One region of the Mesorhizobium sp. M0563 genome, then DNA from elsewhere that is predicted to be linked to it. Evidence: predicted binding sites of a transcription regulator. Region 1 holds the regulator's gene; each other region holds the start of a gene.

Region 1 (5,576 bases):
TTGGCCCCGACCAGATCATCTCCTCCAACGCCTATGGTGTCGCCGCCGCCGCACAGTCGGTCGGTGCGCGAGTGCTCGACCTTGGCATCGCGCCGGACCGCAGGGAGGCGATCGCTGCGCTGGTGGAAAAGGCCGTGAAGGCTGGCGCGAACGTCATCGTCACGCTGGGCGGTGCCTCGGTCGGTGACCACGATTTCGTCCATGACGTGCTGACCGGGCAAGGCATGACTCTCGATTTCTGGAAGATCGCCATGCGGCCGGGCAAGCCGCTGATGTTCGGGCGGCTGGGCGACATTCGCTGCATCGGCTTGCCCGGCAATCCGGTGGCGAGCCTGGTCTGCACCCAGCTCTTCCTGAAGCCGCTGCTGGCGCGGCTCGGCGGCCGCGCCTTTCAGCAGGATATGCGTGAGGCACGGCTCGGCGCTGCCATGCCGGCCAACGATCTCAGGCAAGATTATGTGCGGGCTGTTGTCACAGACGACGCCGGTACGCTCGTGGCGACGCCGTTCGGCATCCAGGACTCCTCGATGCTGAAAATGCTGGCCGATGCCAACGGGCTGATCGTCCGTGCGCCGTTCACGCCCGCCGCGGCGGCGGGCGCCGCCTGCGACGTGCTGATGCTACGCTGAACCTGCCTCACTCCGAGATCAAGGTCCGGGTCAGCGGATGGTCTGGATCGGCCAAACCGTCGATGATGTTGAAATGATGCCGGTCAGGCTCGACCACCGAACTGGTCGCGGCACCCAGGCCGATCCAGATATTGGCCAGCAACGCGCTCTGGCGCAGGAATTCGGCGCGCTCGCCGCCGCCGGCCCAGCAGGTCAGGCGGGCCTTGTCCATCGGGCGCAGCAGCACCGGGCTTTCGGCCTGCGCCTCGGCCTCATCGATCGCCAGCGTCTCGTTCATGCCGGTGCGCATGATCGGGCGCAAATCGTGCACACCCGAGATCGATACGACATGGCGAATGCGCCGGACAATTTCGGGCGCCAGCGGCGTCGTCGTCGTAACCATCCGGCTAACAAGATGGCCACCGGCCGAGTGTCCGGTCAGCATCAGCGGCCCTGCGACCATCCCCGCCGCCTTGCCGATCGCCGCGCCGACTTCCTTGACGATGCCGCCAATGCGCATCTGCGGACAGAGCGTGTAGGACGGCATCGCCACGGCATAGCCGCGATCAACAGCGCCAGCGGCAAGATGCGACCAGAAACTCTTGTCGAATGCCATCCAGTAGCCGCCATGGACGAACACCACGAGCCCCTTGGGCTTGGTGGCCGGCAGGAAAAGATCGAGCCGGTTGCGTGGGCCATCGCCATAGGCCATGTCGAGCCGCGCCCGGCCCTCGGTCGAAAGCACGTCGCGAAAAACCCGCGCGGGCTCGACCCAGGCCGCCGGCCAGCGATCGCTGCCGGCTATGTTGGCGCCGTTGGCATAGGCGTTGTCCCAATCGGCAATGTGACGTTCGAACACCCTGCGCCCTCCCCTGGCAATATGGCCTTGCAACGACCGTGAGCATCGCGCGGCGCGTCGTCGCCAGCCTCACGATTCCAGCTCTCGCATCAATCTCAAGTGACAGCCGCCTTGATGGCGAAGCGCGCATCCTTCCACGCACCGGTGCGCAGGATGTCCTCAAGCACTTCGACGGCCTGCCAGACATCGGCATAGCCGACATAGAGCGGGGTGAAGCCGAAGCGCATGGTCGATGGGGCGCGAAAATCGCCGATCACGCCACGTTCGATCAGCGCGCGCATGATCTGGTAGCCATGCTCGTGCATGAATGAAATCTGGCTGCCGCGTTTTTCCCCGTCGCGCGTGCTTTCGAGCGTTAGCCCGTAAGTGCCGCACTTTGCCTCGACAAGCTCGATGAACAGATCGGCCAGCGCGATGCTCTTCTTGCGCACCGCCGTCATGTCGACATCGTTCCAGATGTCGAGCGCGCCCTTCAGCGTGCGCATAGACAGGACCGGCTGGGTGCCGCACAGAAACCGGCGGATGCCGGTGCCGGCCGCATAGCCTGGCTCGAAGGCGAAGGGCCGTGCATGGCCCCACCAGCCGGTGAGCGGCTGCTGGATGTCGGCAAGATGCCGCTCAGCCGCATAGATGAAGGCAGGCGCGCCCGGTCCGCCATTCAGATATTTGTAGGTGCAGCCAACGGCAAAATCGGCGTTTGCCGTGTCGAGCTCGACTGGCATCGCACCGGCGGTGTGGCAGAGATCCCAGACGATCATCGCCCCGGCTTCCTGGGCCCTGCGCGTCAGCGCCGGCATGTCGCGCAGTTCGCCCGACTTGTAGTTGACGTGGTTGACCAGCACCACGGCGGTGCGTTCGTCGATCAGCTCTTCGATGCTCGGCGCGTCGACCCCCGAGAGGCGCAGCAGCGTATCTTTTCGCGTCGAAACCACACCCTCAGCCATGTAGAGGTCTGTCGGAAAACTGTCGCCCTCGGCGACGATGACCTGCCGCTCCGGCCGCATGGCCATGGCGGCGTGCAGCAGCTTGTAGATGTTGACCGATGTCGTGTCGCAGACCACCGTCTGGCCGGCCGCGGCACCGATCAGGCGCCCGAGCTGGTCGCCAAGTTCGAGCGGCATGTTGAACCAGCCGGCCGTGTTCCAGGCGCGGATGAGATCATGCGCCCATTCTTCGGTCACTGCCTTGCTCAATTCATCGAAAGCGGCACGCGAAGCGGCCCCTAGCGAATTGCCGTCGAGATAGATCACTCCTTGCGGCAGCACAAAGCGGTCGCGCATCGCGCGCAGCGGATCTGCAGCATCCATCGCCCTTATGGCCACGAGATCGGGAATTCCTGTCATGATTTGTCTGCTCCCCAAGATTCACCGCAACGCCGGACACGCATCGACGGCATCCATCGGTCACGAGCGGTTCTCCATTACCTGGTATCGCGCAGCAAGGCTCCACCGGCGACAAGTTGCCTGACCATGCGGTGGAAACCAGGAGCCAAGCCAACCCAAGGTTGGCGTTTTGAGTTCGTTTCGTTCACGGTGCATTGACCAAACCGCACAGTCGATACGGCTTCAATTCCGTGCCCCTTTGCCGGCTGACGGCCGATACCAGTGCCGCCTTCTGGAAACCCAGAGGCCGCAAACGAAAGCAGAATCAAGGCGATGAGGCCCGCGGCGGTGAAAATGCAGCGTCCCGGTTTGGCGAGTGGTATCGTTACCCGAGCCCTAACACATTCATTAAACTTTAAACAGTTGCGGAACACAACTGGAACAGATAGTGTTTGTTCTGGGTTTGTTTTTCTGATTCTGTTGGGGGTCGCTATGCTGACACGCAAACAACACGAACTGCTTATGTTCATCCACGAAAGGCTGAAGGAAAGCGGTATCCCGCCCTCCTTCGACGAGATGAAGGAAGCGCTCGACCTGGCTTCCAAATCGGGAATCCACCGGCTGATTACGGCGCTGGAGGAGCGCGGCTTCATTCGCCGTTTGCCCAACAGGGCCCGTGCGCTGGAGGTGCTGCGCCTGCCCGATTCGATCGCCCCCGGCCTCAATGCGGCACGCAAGTTCTCGCCGAGTGTCATCCAGGGCAGTCTTGGGCAAGGTCCTCGGCAAGGCAAGCCGACATCGTCGCGCGTCCCTGCAGCCGGCAATGACGACGATGTCGTCGCCGCCGTGTCTATCCCGGTGATGGGCCGCATCGCCGCTGGTGTGCCGATCGATGCCATCCAGCACCAGACTCATTCGATCTCGGTGCCGCCGGACATGATCATGGGCGGCGAGCATTATGCGCTCGAGGTCAAAGGCGATTCGATGATCGAGGCTGGCATTTTCGACGGCGACACGGTGATCATCCGCAATGCCGATACGGCGAGCCCCGGTGAGATCGTGGTGGCACTGGTCGACGAGGAAGAAGCGACGCTGAAGCGGTTCCGCCGCAAGGGCGCCTCGATCGCCCTGGAAGCCGCCAATCCGGCCTACGAGACGCGCATCTTCGGACCAGACAGGGTCAAGGTGCAGGGCAAGCTCGTTGGGCTGATCCGCCGCTACTGAGCTGCGCCCTTGGCGCCGGCTTTTGGCTTGTCGGCTCTGCGGTATGGCGGCATGCCCCGCGCCGCGCGTGAAAATTTCCGCTGCACGTGCCAGGGCCGGTATGATTTTTCGACGGCGAAGCGGATTTCGGCGCGTGTTGCCGCTTGTGGATCGAAATAGACGGCCGCACTTCCCGCGCGCGCCAGTTGCCGTTTGGTGACGACGAGGACCAGCCGGTCGTAGTAGCAGGGATTATGGGCGGTGGCGTCGTCGATGACGATCAAGCTGGCAAAGGCGCAGGCTGGCCGTGCAGTATCGCGGTCATTGGCTAGCGCGATGATCGCGCCGGATGGATGCCTGGCAAGGCAGAGACCGTCCGTGCAAATGAACGGCATGCCCGGCGGTAAGTCGGCCGGATCGGCAATGTCGAATTGCGGATCGTTCTTTCCAGGTGTTTCCGGCGCGACGATAGCCTCTGATGTGAGCGCGCGTTTCCAGTTGTCGATGGTGAACTCATTCGGGCGTGCCCGGTTGACCGCGAGTTCACCGCTGCCGATCGGCAGCGCGACGAGCCGTGCGTCCTCCGAGATCAATACATCGGGTACGCGCGTCTGCGTTGTCGTTAGCAAGCCGGCGAGCGCAAAAGGAAGGGCCACGAGCCGCAACCAGGTCGTCGCCATGCTGGCAATGACGAGGGCGATCGTCACCAAAAGGACAGATCTCAGCGAAATCAGCCCGACCGCATCGATCGGCGAGCGCTCGGAGATCCACCCGGACAGGGCGATCATCGCCGTCAGCCCCTTGCCCATCACGTAGAGGAAAGGCCCATCCGCGCCGAACGGCATCGCCAGCGCACTGAGGACGGCGAAGGGCATGACGACCAGTGAGACGATAGGCATGATGGCCAGATTGGCGAACAGGCTGAGCGGCGCCACGCGCTGGAAATGCCATATGGCGAAAAGCGCCGTGGCGCTCCCTGCAATGATCGAGGTCATCGCCAGGCCGCCCATGCCCAGCAGTACCTTTCTAGTGGCAAAGCGTAGCGGCGACCGCCGGGGCGGCGGCGTGGTGGCCCCGCCGGCGCGGTAATCGGACCAGCCTGCATAGGCGCCGACAAGGGCCGCCGTCGCGGCGAAGGACATCTGGAAGCTCGGACCGACCACCTCGTGCGGCGACACCAGAATGACCGCGATGGCCGAGATCGCCAGGTTGCGCATGGTGAGCGCGGCCCGGTCGAACAGCACGGCGATAAGCATCACCGCCAACATGATGAAGCTGCGTTCGGCCGCCACCACAATGCCGGAAAAGACGAGGTAGGCCGCAATCGAAAAAAGCGCGGCGGCCGCCGCGTATTTCTTGACCGGCCGTCGCGATGAGAAATCGGGAAACAGCGCAAAGGCGCCGCGCAGCAGCGCCATAATGGTGCCGGCGACCAACGCCATATGCAGCCCCGAGATGGAGATGATGTGGTAGATGCCGGTACGCCGCATCGCTTCGTTGATCTCCTCGGGAATGCCGGCGCGCACGCCGACGATCAGCGCAGCAGCAATCTCGCCCTCGGCGCCGCCGATGCGGCTGCGGATA
Region 2 (5,576 bases), on a different contig from region 1:
GGCTGCAATAGCTCGGCGCCGGCGTGAGGAACGCTGTCATGATCGGGCTTTCTCGGCCGCTTTGATGCGGCCGGAATATCTGGGCGGGGATTTGCGGACGAAAGAGAGGAGGTTTGCCGGGGGCGGATCGACAAGCCACCAGCTGTCGCGGCGAAGCCGGTACGGCAGGGACCAACGGCAATTTGTTTGCTCTTGCATGCCGCCCTTGTCGCATTCTGTCGGGTGGCAAGCGGGGCGGAGACGAGGAGATTTTCCGAAATTGCGTGCAGTTTTTATGCACGGCTTGCCTCGGCCGTCTGCAGGCGGCATAGATCGGACATGACTGCCGAACCCTCCCGCCCGCGCCGCTCGGTGCTTTACGTCCCGGCTTCGAACGACAAGGCATTGGCCAAGATCCGGTCGCTGGCCTGCGATGCCGTCGTCATCGATCTCGAGGACGCCGTCGCCCCGGCCGACAAGCTTTCCGCGCGCGAAAAACTGGCGGGGATTTTCGCCGGCCGTTCCAACCGGCGCTGCGAGATGGTTGTGCGCATCAATGCGCTGTCGAGCGAATGGGGCGCCGACGATCTGCTGGCTGCGGCAAAATGCGCTCCCGACGCCATCCTGCTGCCCAAGGTCGACACGCCGCGCGACATTCTCGAGGCCGGTGACGTTCTCGACGACAATTTTGCGCCGGACGAGGTCAAGCTATGGGCGATGAGGAGACACCCAAGGCGCTGCTCAACATCGGCCCGATCGCCGAGCTTGGCCGCGACCCAGCCTCTCGACTGGTTTGTTTCGTTGCCGGAACGAATGATCTGGTCAAGGACACCGGAATTCTCACCACGCCCGACCGGCGCTATCTCGTGCCGTGGCTGATGCAGATGGTGCTCGCCGCGCGCGCCGGCAGCCTCGACCTGCTCGACGGCGTCTTCAATGATTTTAGCGATATGGACGGGTTTGCGCGCGAGTGCACGGAAGCGGCCGCCATGGGCTTCGACGGCAAATCGCTGATCCATCCGGCCCAGATCGAGGCCGCAAACCGGGCCTTTGCGCCGTCGCCTGAAGCGATAGCCGAGGCGGGCGCGATCAAGGATGCCTTCGCGCTCGCCGAAAATACCGGCAAGGCGGTGATTGCGCTGAACGGAAAGATGGTCGAGCGGCTGCATCTGGCGCAGGCCGAAAAACTGCTGGCGAAGGCCGCCGCTGTTCGCGCATGATTGCAACTCACGACGGGATTGAAAATGAAACTCTACCGCTTTTTGTCCGGCCCGGACGACGCCAGCTTCTGCCACAAGGTGACGGCGGCGCTCAACAAGGGCTGGCACCTGTTCGGCTCGCCGACCTATGCCTATGACAAGAATGCCAAGACCATGCGCTGCGGCCAGGCGGTGGTGAAGGACATCGAAGGCCAGGAATACGGCCCCGACACCAAGCTCAGCGACTGGTAGCGCTGACATCGCTTCGGGTGCCCGCGAATGCGGGACACTTCTGGACGCTGGCGCGAAGGAACGCTGCGCTCTCCAGTCAAAACGACGTCACTCCGCTGCCTCTTCGATCTTCTCCATATCATCGTCCGACAGGCCGAAATGGTGACCGATCTCATGGATCAGCACATGGGTGACGATGTCGCCCAGCGTCTCCTCGTTCTCGCCCCAGTAGTCGAGGATGGCGCGGCGGTAGAGCGTGATCCGGTTCGGGCCTTCGCCGGTCTGCGGATTCCAGCGCTCGGCGATGCCGCGCCCCTCGAACAGGCCGAGCAGGTCGAAGGGCGTTTCCAGCGAAAGGTCGTCCATGATCTCGTCGGTCGGGAATTCGGCGATCTGAATGACGATCTCGCCGGTCAGCTTGCGAAACTCCTCCGGCAGATGGGCATAGGCCTCCAGCGCCAGGAGCTCGATTTCCTCCATCGTTGGCGAAAGCTGGTCGTGCCAGATGCGGGTTTGGTAGATGCGAGCCATGCTTTGTCCTTTGATCCCGGCATATAGGCTTTCGGGCCGGACTCGGCAAATGGTCGGGCTGGAGCGCCCGGACCATGCCATCAAGGCAGGAATAAATTCCCCATGACTCCGCTTGACTCTTTGGCCGCCCTCTGGAATCTATAGGAACATAACAGGAACAATTGTGAGTGGAAGCTGACCGTCATGGCGACAAGCGCCGTGGCGCGGGAGACTGTTTTTGCCCTGCGCCGCCAGATCGCGAAGATCGAAGGGACCTTGTCCGAGCGCCTGGAAGCGCCGGCCGGTTCGTCGTTTGACGCGGATGTGCCTCGCCAGAGTCTGGCATCCTCTCGGAATCCGACACCCGCTCGGAATCTGACGATTGTCCGTCGCGGCCTCGCCGTGGCGCCGCCCGATGCGTTTTTGCGCACCGGTGCCGAGCGCCTCGATGCTGCGCTGAGCGGCGGCCTGCCGAAGGCGGCGCTGAGCGAGTTTCATGGCGCCGCGACCCGCGATGCCGGAGCAGTCGCCGGTTTTGTCCTGTCGCTCATCAGCCTGATCCTCAGCCAGGGGCCGCGACTGCCGGTGCTGTGGATCGGCACATCCGAGGTTTTCCGCGAGGCCGGCTTTCCCTATGCCGGGGGGCTTCACGCCTTCTTCGGCATCGAGCCGGAGCAATTGCTGTTTTCCGAGGCGCCAAGGCTGCTCGATGCGCTGTGGGTCGCCGAGGAGGCCGCCAGGATGACGGCGCTGGCCGCAGTCATCCTCGAAATCCGTGGCAACCCGCAGCGGCTGGATCTCACCGCGACGCGGCGGCTGCACGCCCGGGCGCAGAGTGCCGGCCGGCCGCTGTTCCTGCTGCGCCAGGCCGGCGAGCCCGAGCCGACGGCAGCGCCCGTCCGCCTCATCCTGTCGGCGGCACCGGCGGCAGCGCGCGAGACGATCGCCGGGCCGCTCGCCGGCTCGATCGGCCGGCCCGCCTTCACCATCACCATCGGCAAGAGCCGCACTGCCTTGCCCGGAAAATTCACACTGGAGTGGAACCCCGATGAACGCATATTCGAAGAAAGACGGGGCGAGGAATGGGCAAAGAATCCTGTCCCTGTGGTTTCCACATCTCGCCGCCGAGAGGATCCTGCGGCAGCGCCTGGGGCGGTCCTGGCGTTCCCGGCCGTCGGATCACCTGCCGCTGGTGATCAGTCACCGCGACCGGAACGCCCAGCGCATCGCCGCCCTCGACGAGCGGGCCGAGGCGCTTAACCTGAAACGCGGCATGGGCATAGCCGATGCACGCGCCATGCATCCCTCGATCGACATCGTGGGGGCCGATCCGGAAGCCGACCGGCGCCTGCTCGAAGGCCTCGCCGACTGGTGCGACCGCTATACCCCGCTGGTGGCGCTCGACGGGGCCGATGGCCTCTATCTCGACGTCACCGGCTGCACCCATCTTTTCGGCGGCGAACGCTCGATGCTGGACGACATCCTGTCGCGTTTTTTCCATCAGGGCTTCGATGTCCGCGCCGGGCTTGCCGCCACGCCGGGCTCGGCCTGGGCGGCGGCGCGGTTTGCCGGCGACCGCATCGTTCCCGATGGTGAGGAGGAAGCGCTTCTCGCGCCCTTGCCGTTGGCGGCACTGCGCATCGATCCAGAGGTCCGCGCCAGCCTCGAAAGCGTCGGCCTGCGCACGGCGGGCGCCGTCATGGCGGCACCGCGCGCGCCGCTGGCCCGCCGCTTCGGCGCATCGCTGCTATTGCGCCTCGACCAGGCGCTCGGCCGCCTCGACGAAGCCGTGTCGCCGCGCCTGCCGGTCGCGCCGCTTTCGGTCGAACGCCACCTCGCCGAGCCGATCATGCTGACCGAGGACATCGAGCGGCTGACAGGCATGCTGGCGGCCACATTGAAGAAGGACCTCGAGCGTCGCGGCGAGGGCGCAAGGCGGCTGGCGCTGCTGCTCTTTCGCGTCGATGGCGGCGTCAGCCGCATCGCCGTCGGCACCTCGCGACCTTTGCGCGAGCCGCTGCTGATCCAGAAATTGTTTCACGAAAGGCTTGCCGCGCTCGAACAGAATATCGACGCCGGCTATGGTTTCGATCTCGTGCGCCTCTCGGTGCTGACCGCCGCCGCCTTCGACATGCAGCAGGCAGACCTTGCCGGCGAGACGAACGACGGGGGCGCCGACATCGCGCTTTTTGCCGACCGCATCCGCGCCCGGCTCGGCGAAGGCGCGGTCTTGAAGCCGGTCGCCGTCGAGAGCCATCTGCCGGAGCGCGCCGTCGCCGCCATTCCCTTCGCCGAAGCGCCGCAGAGAAGCTCGCCGCCGAAGCAGCCGGACAAGGTGAAGGATGCTCCCACGACCGTCTTCCAGCCGGAACGGCCGATCCGGCTTTTCCGTTCGCCCGAGCCGATCGAGGTGCCGGCCACCGAAATGCCGGAAGGCCCACCTTTGAACTTCCGCTGGCGGCGCGCGCTCTACCGGGTCGCGCGCGCCGAAGGGCCGGAGCGCATTGCGCCTGAATGGTGGCGAGAGGCGGCGGGACGGGAAGATGCGCCGACCCGGGACTATTTCCGCATCGAGGATGCCGACGGCCGCCGTTACTGGCTTTACCGCCAAGGCCTCTACGGCGCCTCGCAGCCCGCTCCGCGCTGGTTCATGCATGGAGTCTTCGCATGAATGCGCTGACAGCCGTTCCCTATGCCGAATTCGGCATCCAGTCGAACTTCTCGTTCCTGCGCGGCGCCTCGAAACCGGAGGAGCTGGTGGTCGCGGCGAAATTCATGGGGTTTTCAGCGATCGGGCTCGCCGACCGCAATACGGTGGCGGGCGTCGTGCGCGCCTGGCAGCAGGCCAAGGTGGAGGGTGTTTCCTATCATCCCGGCTGCCGCCTGGTATTTTGCGACGGCACGCCGGACATTCTCGCTTACCCGCAGAACCGCAAGGGCTGGGGCCATCTCTGCCGCATGCTGACGCAGGCCAATTTGCGCGACGAAAACGAAAAGGGAGCAACGCTTCTCAAACAAAGCGATCTTCTCGAATGGGGCGATCTCTTGTCGCTGGCCATCCTGCCGGATGTGTCGACGGGCGCGGCCGATAGCCTTGCTGTGCTTAGCCGGCTCACGGATCGCTTCGGCGAAAGCCTGCGGTTTGCGGTTTCGCCGGATTACCGCGGCAGCGACCGCTTCCGTATCGAGCAGGCGGCGGCGATGGCCGAACTGGCCGGCATCCCGCTGATGGCGACCAACGATGTGCTCTACCATACGTCGGAACGGCGCCCGCTGCAGGACGTGCTGACGGCGATCCGCCTCAATGTGCCCGTCGCCGAGGTGGGGCTGGAACTGGCGGCCAATGCCGAGCGTCATTTAAAGCTACCGCTGGAGATGGCACGGCTTTTCCGCAGGCATCCGCAAGCGCTGGCGGAAACGCTGCGTTTTGCCGGCGAGCTGAGCTTCTCGCTCAGTGACCTGCAATACAACTACCCCGACGAGCCGACGGAATCGGGCCTCGGGCCACAGGCCGAGCTGGAAAGGCTGGCCAAGGAGGGGGCCGCCATCCGCTACCCCTCGGGCGTGCCCGCTTTTGTGACGCAGCGCATCGAGGAGGAGCTCGCTCTGATCGAGCGCCTGAACTACGCGCGCTATTTCCTGACTGTCTACGATATC
Region 3 (5,576 bases), on a different contig from region 1:
GTGGGCGATCTGGCCCTTGACCTTCACCTTGACCGGATTGCTGGTGCAGGCGCAGACCAGCGTCCCGCCGGCAAAGTCGGCCTTTTCCCTGGGCAGTCCATTGTCGATTTTCGGATGCAGTTTTTCCGGCATTTTTGTCTCCTCCCTTGTTGAACATGTGCATTTTCGGCCGCTGGCTGATTGGCCGGCGGCTTTCTCCTCCTCCTCAGTAAACTACCACGCTCCTGATCGACTTGCCTTCATGCATAAGGTCAAACCCCTTATTGATGTCCTCGAGCTTCAGCGTGTGGGTGATCATCGGATCGATCTCGATCTTGCCGTCCATGTACCAGTCGACGATCTTCGGCACGTCGGTGCGGCCGCGCGCGCCGCCGAACGCAGTGCCCATCCAGGTGCGGCCGGTGACCAGTTGGAACGGCCGCGTCGAGATCTCCTGGCCGGCGCCGGCAACGCCGATGATGACCGACTTGCCCCAGCCACGGTGGGACGATTCAAGCGCCTGCCGCATGACTTTCGTGTTGCCGGTGCAGTCGAACGTGTAGTCGGCACCGCCGATCTGGTCGGCGCCGCGCTTGGTCATGTTGACGAGATGAGCCACGATATCGCCGTCGATCTCCTTCGGATTGACGAAATGCGTCATGCCGAATTTCTCGCCCCAGGCCTTCTTGTCGTTGTTCAGGTCGACGCCGATGATCATGTCGGCGCCGGCAAGGCGCAGGCCCTGGATGACGTTGAGGCCGATGCCGCCAAGGCCGAAGACGACAGCGGTCGCGCCTTGCTCGACCTTGGCCGTGTTGATCACCGCGCCGATGCCGGTGGTGACGCCGCAGCCGATGTAGCAGATCTTGTCGAAGGGGGCGTCGGCATTGACCTTGGCCACCGCAATCTCGGGCAGCACGGTGAAATTGGAGAAAGTCGAGCAGCCCATGTAGTGGAACAGCTTGTCCTTGCCGATCGAGAAGCGCGACGTGCCGTCAGGCATCAAGCCTTGACCCTGCGTGGCACGGATGGCGGTGCAGAGGTTGGTCTTGCGCGACAGGCAGGACGGGCACTGCCGGCATTCCGGCGTATAAAGCGGGATGACATGGTCGCCCTTCTTGACCGAGGTGACGCCCTTGCCGACGTCGACGACGATGCCGGCGCCCTCATGGCCGAGGATCGCCGGAAACAGGCCTTCCGGGTCGGCGCCCGACAGTGTGAACTCGTCGGTGTGGCAGATGCCGGTTGCCTTGATCTCGACCAGCACCTCGCCATCACGGGGACCTTCGAGGTCGACCTCCATGATCTCCAGCGGCTTTCCGGCGGCGACGGCGACAGCGGCGCGCGTTTTCATCAGGCAATCCTCCCATGGCAGTCTGCAATCCAGGTTAGATTTAACTTACCACTCAGCTCTGCGCTATGCACGAAGCGACGTTCTGATCCCGGATTTTCGTCAGAGCTCGCCGATTTGCGTCCGGGATAGGCTCCGACTTTGCCTTGACCGGCCCCCTGAAGCCCATAAAACGGGAAGCCCAGAAAAGAAGGGCAGCCGAGGGACGAGGCCTGCATGTTCACAAAGATCCTGATCGCCAACCGTGGCGAGATCGCCTGCCGTGTGATCAAGACGGCGCGCAAGATGGGCATCGCCACCGTCGCGGTCTATTCCGACGCCGACCGCGACGCGGTGCATGTCGAAATGGCTGACGAGGCGGTGCATATCGGCCCTTCTCCCGCCGCGCAAAGCTATCTGGCCCCGGAAAAGATCATCGCCGCCTGCAAGGCGACAGGGGCCGAGGCCGTGCATCCCGGCTACGGTTTCCTGTCCGAGCGGGCATCCTTCTGCGAGGCGCTGGAGCAGGAAGGCATCGTCTTCATCGGCCCGAAGCCCAAGGCCATCAAGGCAATGGGCGACAAGATCGAATCGAAGAAGTTCGCCAACGCCGCCAAGGTTTCGACGGTGCCCGGCTGGCTCGGCGTCATCGAAAACGCCGCCCATGCCGAAAAGATCGCCGGCGAAATCGGCTATCCCGTGATGATCAAGGCCTCGGCCGGCGGCGGCGGCAAGGGCATGCGCATCGCCTGGAGCAAGGCAGAGGTGCGCGACGGCTTCGACCGGGCGCGGTCGGAAGCCAAAAGCTCGTTCGGTGATGACCGCGTCTTCATCGAGAAGTTCATTGTCGATCCGCGCCATATCGAAATCCAGGTGCTTGCCGACGCGCATGGCAACACGCTCTATCTCGGCGAGCGCGAATGCTCGATCCAGCGCCGCAACCAGAAGGTCGTAGAGGAGGCGCCGTCGCCGTTCCTCGATGCCAAGACCCGCAAAGCCATGGGCGAGCAGTCGGTGGCGCTGGCCAAGGCGGTCGACTACCAGAGCGCCGGCACGGTCGAATTCATCGTCGACAGCGACAAGAACTTCTATTTCCTGGAAATGAACACGCGCTTGCAGGTCGAGCATCCGGTGACGGAACTGGTCACCGGCATCGACCTGGTCGAGCAGATGATCCGCGTGGCAGCCGGCGAAAAGCTCGCCATCAAGCAGGGCGACGTCAAGCTGAACGGCTGGGCGGTGGAAAGCCGCCTCTATGCCGAAGACCCGTATCGCAACTTTCTGCCGTCGATTGGCCGGCTGACGAGATACCGGCCGCCGGAAGAGGGGCAATTTGGCGAAATCGTCATCCGCAACGATACCGGCGTTACCGAAGGCTCGGAAATCTCGATGTTCTATGATCCGATGGTCGCCAAGCTGTGCACCTGGGCGCCGACACGGCTTGCGGCGATGGATGCGATGTCGGAAGCGCTGGACAGGTTCGTTGTCGACGGCATCGAGCACAACATACCGTTCCTGGCGGCGCTGATGCAGCATCCGCGCTGGCGGGAAGGGCTGATATCGACCGCTTTCATCGCCGAGGAATACCCAGACGGCTTCGCGCCGATCGTGCCAGACGCCGAGGAGAAAGCGGTGCTGGCCGCGATCGCCACCGCGGTCGAACTGGTGCGCCGCGACCGGCTCGACCGGCTGGGCGGGCGGCTGGCGCCGCATTCCGGCGCCTTGAAACGCGATTGGGCGGTGAAGATCGGCCGGGATTATCTTTCGGTCGCCATCGTCGAAGGCATGATTTCCATTCCGATGGAGCTCGACCTCACAATCGACGGCGACAAGGCACTGAGGGTGACCTCCGACTGGCGGCCGGGCGATCTCATCTGGCGCGGCACGGTCGGCGGCCGCAAAGTCGCGGCGCAGGTCAGGCCGGTGCTGAACGGGTTCCGCCTTGCCTGGAAAGGCATGTCTGTGACAGCCCGCGCCATGCTGCCGCGCACCGCCGAACTCGAAAGGCTGATGCCGGAAAAAGTGGCGCCGGACACGTCGAAGATGCTGCTCTGCCCGATGCCTGGCCTCGTCGTGTCGATTGCGGTTGCCGAGGGGCAGGAGGTCAAGGCCGGCGAGACGCTGGCGGTGGTCGAGGCGATGAAGATGGAAAACGTGCTGCGCGCCGAGCGCGATCTCATCGTATCGAAGCTCAACGCCAAGCCCGGCGACAGCCTTGCGGTCGATGCGGTGATCATGCAATTCGCGTGAGGCTGAAATCCGCCTCGGCGCCGGCCTGGGACGTTGGAGATTAGCGAAAGCCGAGGTGACGGCCAATCTCCCCCCTCGTGGGGGAGATGTCCGGCAGGACAGAGAGGGGCGCGAAGAAACGCGACCTTGCAATGGGTTGGCACGCTCAGTGGAGGAGGGACAGGCGAGGCCGTGAGGAATTCGCTTTTTGCCGTCGTGGCGTATTTTGTTCTTGCTTTGTGCCGGCAGCTATGCTACTAATCTGGGTATGGTGCTAATTGGCTCCAACGACCCGCCCGCTGTGGCGGGTTTTTTGTTTCCGGCCTGAGGTCGGCGGGACAGCGCCCTCTCTGTCCTGCCGGACATCTCCCCCACGAGGGGCCCAAGAGGGGGGAGATTGGCAGCTTCAGCGGTTGCTCTAAACTTCCAAAGCTCCAATCGCTTCCGCTGGACTCGTGTTACCCGGTGCCGGACAATACATCTTCATCGACTGAGTCCTTGTGAGGCGGCGCGAAAAAACCATGGCGAATGAGAGACTTCCACGCGATCCCTTGCTGCGCGAGGCCTATGCAAAGGCGTCGCGGGCGGAGCAGGCGGCGCGTCGGTTCATTCATCTGCGCGTGCATTCGGCCTATTCGCTGCTCGAAGGTGCCTTGCAACTCGGCAAGATCGTCGGCCATGCGGTGCAGGATGAATGCCCGGCAATAGCCGTCACCGATACCAACAATCTGTTCGGCGCGCTGGAATTCGCCCAGAAAGCCGTGAAGGACGGCATCCAGCCGATCATCGGCTGCCAGATCGACCTCGCCTTTTCCGGCGAGGCGAGCGACAGCCAGCGCGACCGCAGGCAGCAAGGACCGGAGATGCGGCCCGTCGTACTGATCGCCGCAACCGAGGCCGGCTACGGCAATCTGGTCAGGCTGGTCAGCCGCGTCTACCTCGAGACACCGCCCGGCGAAGCGGTGCATCTGACGACCGAGATGCTGCAGGGCCACTCCGACGGTCTGATCTGCCTTACGGGCGGGCCGCGAGGCCCGATCGGCAATGCCTTGAAAGAGGACCGCCGCGAACTCGCCGAGACCCGGCTCCTGGCGCTCAAGGGCCTGTTCGGCGACCGGCTCTATGTCGAGCTGGAGCGCGTGTCCGGCTACGACCGCACGATCGAGCAGTCGTCGGTCGACCTCGCCTACCGCCACGATCTGCCGCTGGTTGCCACCAACGAGGCGTTTTTCTTTTCTCGTGAAGACTATGAGGCGCATGACGCGCTGATCGCCATCGCCGAAGGCTCCGTGGTTGCGGCCGACAATCGCCGCCGCCTTTCACCCGACCACTTCCTGCGAAGCCAGGCCGATATGGCGAGGCTGTTCGCCGACCTGCCGGAAGCAATCGACAACACCGTCGAGATCGCGCTGCGCTGCTCCTACTATCCGAAGACCCGCAACCCGATCCTGCCGCGCTTTGCCGGCCGCGATGTCGCCGACGCCGACGCGGCGGTTAAAGCGGAGGCGCAGGAGCTTGCCCGGCAGGCGCATGAAGGGCTGGAGGCACGGCTGGCGGCGCATGGGCTCACACCCGGCTACACGGCCGACCAATATCGCGAAAGACTGGATTTCGAGCTCGGGGTCATCGAGAAGATGAAATATCCGGGCTATTTCCTGATCGTTGCCGACTTCATCAAATGGGCCAAGGCGCAAGGCATTCCGGTCGGGCCGGGCCGCGGTTCGGGCGCCGGCTCGCTGGTTGCGTATTCGACGACCATCACCGACATCGATCCGCTGCGCTTTTCGCTGCTGTTCGAGCGCTTCCTCAATCCCGACCGCGTGTCGATGCCCGACTTCGACATCGACTTCTGCCAGGACCGGCGCGAGGAGGTCATCCGCTACGTCCAGCAGAAATACGGCCGCGACCAGGTCGGCCAGATCATCACCTTCGGCACGCTGCAAGCACGCGCGGTGCTGCGCGACGTAGGCCGTGTGCTGCAGATGCCTTATGGTCAGGTCGATAAACTGAGCAAGATGGTGCCGTCGAACCCGGCCAA

The links. Region 1 encodes LexA, which represses DNA repair genes until DNA is damaged. Its sites were predicted from a motif close to TGTTCNNNNTGTGTTCNG; they were not measured.
Region 2: NKI50_RS25080 (ImuA family protein) is a predicted target of LexA. The motif match lies at 2,083-2,100, and genes of this name have one in related genera.
Region 3: dnaE (DNA polymerase III subunit alpha) is a predicted target of LexA. The motif match lies at 3,766-3,783, and genes of this name have one in related genera.

The regions. Positions count from the first base shown of each region.
Region 1 is NZ_JAMYQV010000007.1:119,487-125,062, reverse strand. It holds gene NKI50_RS12110 (molybdopterin molybdotransferase MoeA) at 1-629, shown strand, start outside; gene NKI50_RS12105 (hormone-sensitive lipase) at 637-1,467, opposite strand; gene kynU (kynureninase) at 1,563-2,810, opposite strand; gene lexA (transcriptional repressor LexA) at 3,282-4,013, shown strand; gene NKI50_RS12090 (ComEC/Rec2 family competence protein) at 4,007-5,576, opposite strand, start outside.
Region 2 is NZ_JAMYQV010000023.1:72,229-77,804, forward strand. It holds gene NKI50_RS25060 (DUF4153 domain-containing protein) at 1-40, opposite strand, end outside; partial or broken gene NKI50_RS25065 (HpcH/HpaI aldolase/citrate lyase family protein) at 319-1,199, shown strand; gene NKI50_RS25070 (DUF1737 domain-containing protein) at 1,224-1,430, shown strand; gene NKI50_RS25075 (metallopeptidase family protein) at 1,518-1,940, opposite strand; gene NKI50_RS25080 (ImuA family protein) at 2,124-3,179, shown strand; gene NKI50_RS25085 (DUF6504 family protein) at 3,112-4,590, shown strand; gene NKI50_RS25090 (error-prone DNA polymerase) at 4,587-5,576, shown strand, end outside.
Region 3 is NZ_JAMYQV010000001.1:489,348-494,923, forward strand. It holds gene gfa (S-(hydroxymethyl)glutathione synthase) at 1-132, opposite strand, end outside; gene NKI50_RS02400 (S-(hydroxymethyl)glutathione dehydrogenase/class III alcohol dehydrogenase) at 206-1,333, opposite strand; gene NKI50_RS02405 (acetyl-CoA carboxylase biotin carboxylase subunit) at 1,547-3,559, shown strand; gene dnaE (DNA polymerase III subunit alpha) at 4,060-5,576, shown strand, end outside.